Regions from separate parts of the Shewanella sp. AC91-MNA-CIBAN-0169 genome, predicted to be linked through region 1. Evidence: predicted binding sites of a transcription regulator. Region 1 holds the regulator's gene; each other region holds the start of a gene.
The links. Region 1 encodes sigma-54, which starts transcription at its own class of promoters, with help from an activator protein. Its sites were predicted from a motif close to GTTGGCACGNNNNTNGNNT; they were not measured.
Positions count from the first base shown of each region.

Region 1 (2,206 bases):
ATGTCGTTATCGGGTGGTGAACGTCGTCGTGTTGAAATTGCGCGCGCTTTAGCTGCTAATCCAAAATTTATTTTGCTTGATGAGCCCTTTGCTGGTGTTGATCCTATTTCGGTCATCGACATTAAAAAAATCATCCAACAACTTAAAAACCGCGGTTTAGGGGTATTAATTACCGACCATAACGTACGTGAAACGCTAGACGTTTGTGAGCGAGCCTATATCGTTAGCCAGGGTAATTTAATTGCCGAAGGCACACCAGATGAGATATTAAGTAATCAACAAGTTCGAGCTGTGTACTTAGGTGAACAATTCAAGCTATAGTTACTTTACTGGCCTTTTAGTCTAGCTAACTCATTTCATTGAACGATACCTAAACAACGTTAAATGTCATTGATGTTTATGGCAATCTATTACAGTTCGAGATTGTCATTTTTATGGAAAATCATCTAGGGATAAGCGGTAAATGAAAGCGTCACTCCAACTTAAAATGGGTCAACACTTAACCATGACCCCACAATTGCAGCAAGCCATTCGCTTACTGCAATTATCGTCATTGGAGCTACAGCAGGAAATCCAACAAGCATTAGATTCAAATCCATTGCTTGAAATAGAAGATGAGTTTTCTGAAGCAAAAGACTCCTTAAAAGAAAACCGCGACCAAGCGGATACAGACTTTAGTGACAACAGTATTGTTAATGTCGAAAAAGACACTTCCACCGTCGACATAGCAGAATCCATGACCAAAGAAACCATGGATGATTTAGCCATGGATACCACATGGGATGAAGTATACACAGCCTCACCTATGTCAGGTTCAGGCAGTGCAAGCATGCGCGATGACGACATGCCCTTTCAAGGTGAAACCACCGAAGGTCTGTACGAACACTTAGAATGGCAAAAAAATCTCACTCCATTTTCAGACACCGATCTCGCCATTGCCACCGCCATTATTGATGCCATTGATGAACGCGGTTATTTAACCCAAAGTACCGAAGATATTCTCGAAGCCATGGGTGATGAAAATGTGGAACTAGATGAGGTTGAGGCGGTATTAAAACGCGTTCAACACTTTGATCCTGTGGGTGTTGCAGCACGTGATTTAAGCGAATGCCTATTTATTCAATTAGCGCAATACTCTAACGACACACCCCATATCGATAATGCCCGTTTGTTAATTAAAGGCTATTTAGAGTTAATTGCTGGCCGTGATTTCAGATTATTGATGCGTAAAACAAAACTAAAAGAAAATGAGTTACGTGACGCAATCACTCTAATCCAGACACTCAATCCTCGTCCGGGCTTATTAATTACCCCCATGGATGATGAATACGTGATTCCCGATGTCACAGTATTAAAGAAAAATGGCCGTTGGGTAGTAGAGTTAAACCCAGACAACATGCCTAAAATTGGTGTTAATCAGCAATATGCAGCCATGGCTAGAGGCAGTAAAAACCCGTCGGATAGTCAATTTATTCGAGGCCATCTGCAAGAGGCTAAATGGTTTATTAAAAGTATTGAAAGCCGTAATGATACTTTACTTAAAGTGGCAAATTGCATTGTGCAATTTCAGCAAGGCTTTTTTGAATATGGCGAAGAAGCCATGAAGCCTATGGTGCTCAATGATATCGCTGAAGCTGTAGAAATGCATGAATCGACCATTTCACGAGTCACCACACAAAAATATATGCACACCCCTCGAGGCTTATTTGAACTAAAATACTTCTTCTCTAGCCATGTCAGTACTGACGATGGCGGGGAATGCTCATCAACGGCCATTCGTGCTTTTATCAAAAAGCTGGTTGCCGCAGAAAACCAGAAAAAACCACTGAGTGACAGTAAAATGGCTCAGCTTCTGGCAGAACAGGGCATAAACGTTGCTCGTCGTACGATAGCAAAATACCGTGAAGCAATGATGATCCCGCCCTCAAACCAACGTAAGAGTTTATAACCTACTAGGCAATGGAGGATTTTTTATGCAAATAAGTCTGACTGGACGTCATGTCGAAATAACAGAATCTTTACGTGAATACATCCACAGTAAATTTTCAAAGCTTGAACGACACTTCGATCAGATCCATAATGTACACGTTGTGCTCAATGTAGAAAAATTACAACAAAAAGCAGAAGCCAAAATCAACATTAATGGCGCAGAAATTTTTGCAATGTCAGAAAGTACTGATATGTATGCTGCAATAGACGCCCTGAT
Region 1 is NZ_JBEOPM010000026.1:58,037-60,242, forward strand. It holds gene lptB (LPS export ABC transporter ATP-binding protein) at 1-321, shown strand, start outside; gene AAEY98_RS18445 (RNA polymerase factor sigma-54) at 464-1,948, shown strand; gene hpf (ribosome hibernation promoting factor) at 1,974-2,206, shown strand, end outside.

Region 2 (2,206 bases), on a different contig from region 1:
GTCTTGCGACGCTGTACCTTGAATAGGTGTGCCACTTGCACCCGTTTCGGTATACAAGTTTTGCCCTAATGGGTCTAATCCTGACGGATTAATAAAGTCGGTCATGGTTAACTGGCCAATAACCTGGCTTTCGGCAGTACCTGGAATTTGCACCGACACTTCACCTTCTGCTGACACGGTAATACTTGTGGCATCATCTGGAATAGTAATGGCGGGTTGCACCACATAACCTGAACCTGGGGTCACAATTTGGCCGGTATCATCCAGGCTAAATTGACCATTACGGGTGTAAGCTGCGGTGCCGTCTGGCATTTGCACTTCAAAGAAGCCTGAGCCTTCAATCATTAAATCTAATGAGTTGTCGGTGGTGAGCATGCTGCCCTGGGTAAACATTTTTTGGGTGGCGACCACTTTAGTACCGGCACCAATGTTTAAACCATTGGGTAACTTGGTGTTGTCTGCACTGACGCCACCGGCTTGATTAACGGTTTGATACAGCAAATCTTCAAACACAGCGCGACTTTTTTTGAATCCAACCGTACTGGCGTTAGCCACGTTGTTAGAAATGACCGCGATGTTTGTTTGCTGGGCATCAACACCTGTTTTACTTATCCATAACGCTGGAATCATAATAATTACTCCTAACTAATTCTCATCAAGGAAGTGGACGCCCGATCAATTTCTTCAGCGTTCTTCATCATTTTGACTTGCATTTCGTATTGACGTTGAATATCAATCATAGCGACCATTTCATGCACGGAATTGACATTACTGCCTTCAACTGCGCCACTTTCAACTTCAACCCCGGGGTCATTTGGCGCATTACCACCGGCTGTAAGGCGAAACAAACCATCTTCACCGCGCATTAGGTTTTCGTTACCCGGATTAACTAATTTAATCCTCGCGACCTCTTCTATCACTTCAGCGGTTGCCCCTTGTGGACGGACTGAAATAATACCGTTGGCCGAAATTTCTATTTTCTCAACCGGGATGGGTAACACAATAGGACCCGAAGCTCCCATTACAGGGCGGTTACTGCTATTTAACAACAAACCTGTACTGTCAATTTTTAAACTGCCCGCACGGGTGTATCCTTCAGAACCATCTGCCGCTTGCACTGCAAGCCAGCCATCACCCTTAACCGCAATATCAAGGTCACGACCCGTGGTTTTAATAGGACCACCGTTAAAATTACTGCCTGGGCTTTCCATCATCGAAAATACCCGTGAAGGCAAGCCTTCACCAAATGCCTGCATTGAACGGGCTTGGACCATGTCAGCTTTAAATCCATCAGTATTGGCGTTAGCAAGATTGTTCGCACTCACTGCTAGGGCATTCATCCCCTGCTTTGCGCCACTCATGGCAATATAAAGAAATTTGTCCATTTTTTGCTCCGTCAAACTTTCTGCAAAATGAATATATGTAGAGTTAAAGCAAACATCGTGCCAATGGAGTTTATTGCAGGAGAGTTATATTCAACACACTGAATGTAAAGGAGTAGAGGTAGTGAAAGGGAATTATTTAGAGTCAAAAAAACAGGAGTTTTATGGTGGTAGTGGCGGTATATTACTTAAATGGCAAGGTGTTGCCGACAACGGCAACACCTTGCTTATCGATTACGGTGAGTAATGAATAATTATCGGATCTGCAATACCGTTTGGTTTAGAGTGTTGTTCACTTCTAGGGTACGCGAGTTCGCCTGGAAGTTACGCTGAGCGGTAATCAAATCAACCAATTCTGTGGTCAAATCAACGTTTGATTGTTCAAGCGCAGAAGACTGAATGCTACCAAAGGTACCGCTATTAGCTTCACCCGCTAACGCTTCACCTGAATCTAAACTGGCTTTCCATGAGGTGTTACCCACCTGAGTTAAGCCTTGCTCGTTAGCAAAACGTACTAACGCAACACGCGCTAACGGCACGGTTGAGCCATTACTGTAACTGGCCGTAATTAACCCATCAGAGCCAATGCCTACATTGGTTAAACGGCCAACGGTAATACCGTCTTGGCTTAATGATGTCACTTCAAATGGCGAAGCGTATTGAGTTGGGTTATCAAATCTAACTTCAAGGGTTTGGGTTCCGTCGGCACCAGGGTCTAAAACACCTGCACCAGCAGTTCCAAGAGCTTCTGTTGTAATCGTAACAGGGTCGCTTCCAGTGTAAGCACCAACAGAGTTAAACTTAATCACAGCACCATTCCAGGC
Region 2 is NZ_JBEOPM010000002.1:151,380-153,585, reverse strand. It holds gene flgG (flagellar basal-body rod protein FlgG) at 1-630, opposite strand, end outside; gene flgF (flagellar basal-body rod protein FlgF) at 642-1,385, opposite strand; gene AAEY98_RS03120 (hypothetical protein) at 1,507-1,629, shown strand; gene flgE (flagellar hook protein FlgE) at 1,637-2,206, opposite strand, start outside.
Region 2: a site for sigma-54 is predicted at 1,432-1,450, ahead of flgF (flagellar basal-body rod protein FlgF). Genes of this name have one in related genera too.

Region 3 (2,206 bases), on a different contig from region 1:
CAATAAATTGCAAAACCCCGCATTTTTGCGAAGGAAGATGTTCTAAAATGCAGGTCTCTTTTTGCATTAACCCTTGAGTTGATTTCCATCCTGTACCCAACATCATTTTAAAACGCCAATGCCAATAACGCCCCTCACCCAAAGGTACTTGTTGCGTAATCACACAGGCAACCCCAATTAAACGGTCACCGTCAAATAGGCCAATTAAAGGTTGTTCTTGTTGCCACTGTTCATTTAACTCTTCACGAATCGCCGCTCGAAGTTTCTGTTCGTATTGTTGATTGTCATCTTGCCCAAGTACCTCGATAAAATAGGGATCATCATGATAAGCATTATAAAGAATAGAAGCTGCGACTCGTAAGTCTTCTGCCGTCAAATAGACTGCACGTAAAGTTTCCAAGGTGTTATTGTCCATTATTATTCCTTGTTGGTTAACTCGCTAAACTTAACTTAACAAGTTTGAAACATTGTACAAGTTTTGTTTACCCATTTTACCTGTTAGCGGTTGTGAGTGTCAGTTGTTTGCAATTTATCTCATCAAGACGGATACTAAAATTGTTTATCTAACCATCATAAGGAATGCGCCAAATGGACACTACATCAAATGATTTAAGTCACTTATTTAAGCAATTAGGTTTGCCTCACGATCAAGAGGGAATCGACGACTTTGTTATCCAAAACAAACTGGATAAACACACATTAATTACTGATGCCGATTGCTGGAATTCAGGTCAAAAAGCATTTTTAAAAGAGGCATTATTACAAGACGCCCAATGGTCAGAAGTGATTGACCAATTGGACGTGATGATGCGAGCTAAATTGTAATTAACACTTAATGTCGGATAACCTCACTCGGCAATTAGTGCTGTCTGTAGGCGGTATCACCCCAGCCCACTAAAACGTCATCTTTGAACACAATTGGCGTGCATTCATCTTTGGTTGTTTTACCATCGCCTTCTGCCCATTGGGTACGATAAAACAACACTTTGATGGATTGCTCTGCATTATTTTGAGCCGACTTGGTATAAGCTTCACTAAAATCAGCCGTTCCCATTAAGGTTGTGACTTGATCACTGCTCATTCCCATAGACAATTTGCTCAACAGATCACGATTTTTATCTTGTTGCACTTGCCAATAATCAGCACTTTTACCCGATTCATGGTCTCCGACACTAATAACACAACCACTTAATCCTAGTGATGTAGCGCCAATTAATGCCGCTGCGATAAGTTTTAATTTCATGTTGCATCCTTTTTGTTAAAATAAAATCCGCATTGTATTTACAGATCCTTTAAGCCAAAATCGTGCCATAAAATAATATACTGATTTATATAGCTTTATGTTTTAACTCAACAAGAAAGTTAGTTAATCTCACTATATGGAATTAAGGAATTAAACCAACAATGAGTCCAATTGAACAAGTACTTGCCGCAGCAAAATCAATTGCTAACAATGGGCATACGCCCAGCTTGGCGCTGATAAAAAGTCGTTTAGGCAATAGCATTCCGATGCCTACCCTTATCCAAGGTTTACAACAATTTAAGGCGCTGCCTAAATCTGAGTGGCAACATTTACCGGAATTAGCAGACATTCCATCAATAGCCGATGTCCCATCACATGATCAACCCGATCTTACTCAAGTGATCCAACAGGTTATGACCCTACAACAACACATTAGTCAGTTAACCCAACGAGTTACTGAGTTAGAAAACCAATTACAAAATAATATGACTCAAAGCTACATAATCAATAATAAGGCTGAGCAGTAGATGTTTGTCACCGAACTACGCTTTGAATGTTTTGCCGATACGACAATTGATACGGTAGAGAAAGCCATTAACGCTTTTCTTGAAGCCTTACGAGCTAATGGACAAATTTTAGGACGTGAATTTGCGGTCGCCTTTAATGACGGTGAATTTAGAGTTCGTTTGCTGTTACCTGAAAAAACCAGCTTAGCTAACCGCCACAGTAGCCCATGGGTAAAAGTAGCCTTAGCAGGCCTAACAGCAGCTAAGCTATTGGCTCCTAGAGAGAAATTCATCGGCCAAGACATTAACTCCGAAGCCAGCAATACCGATACGCCTTCATGGCAACTGCTGTATACCAGTTATGTGCATATGTGTTCGCCACTGCGTAATGGCGATAACCTGTTACCAATACCTCTTTATCAGCTGCCTGCTACTTTTAATGGCGATCACAAACGCA
Region 3 is NZ_JBEOPM010000002.1:298,762-300,967, reverse strand. It holds gene AAEY98_RS03825 (GNAT family N-acetyltransferase) at 1-415, opposite strand, end outside; gene AAEY98_RS03820 (DUF2789 domain-containing protein) at 589-825, shown strand; gene AAEY98_RS03815 (DUF3192 domain-containing protein) at 860-1,243, opposite strand; gene AAEY98_RS03810 (hypothetical protein) at 1,405-1,770, shown strand; gene AAEY98_RS03805 (Zn-ribbon-containing protein) at 1,771-2,206, shown strand, end outside.
Region 3: a site for sigma-54 is predicted at 1,295-1,313, ahead of AAEY98_RS03815 (DUF3192 domain-containing protein). Genes of this name have one in related genera too.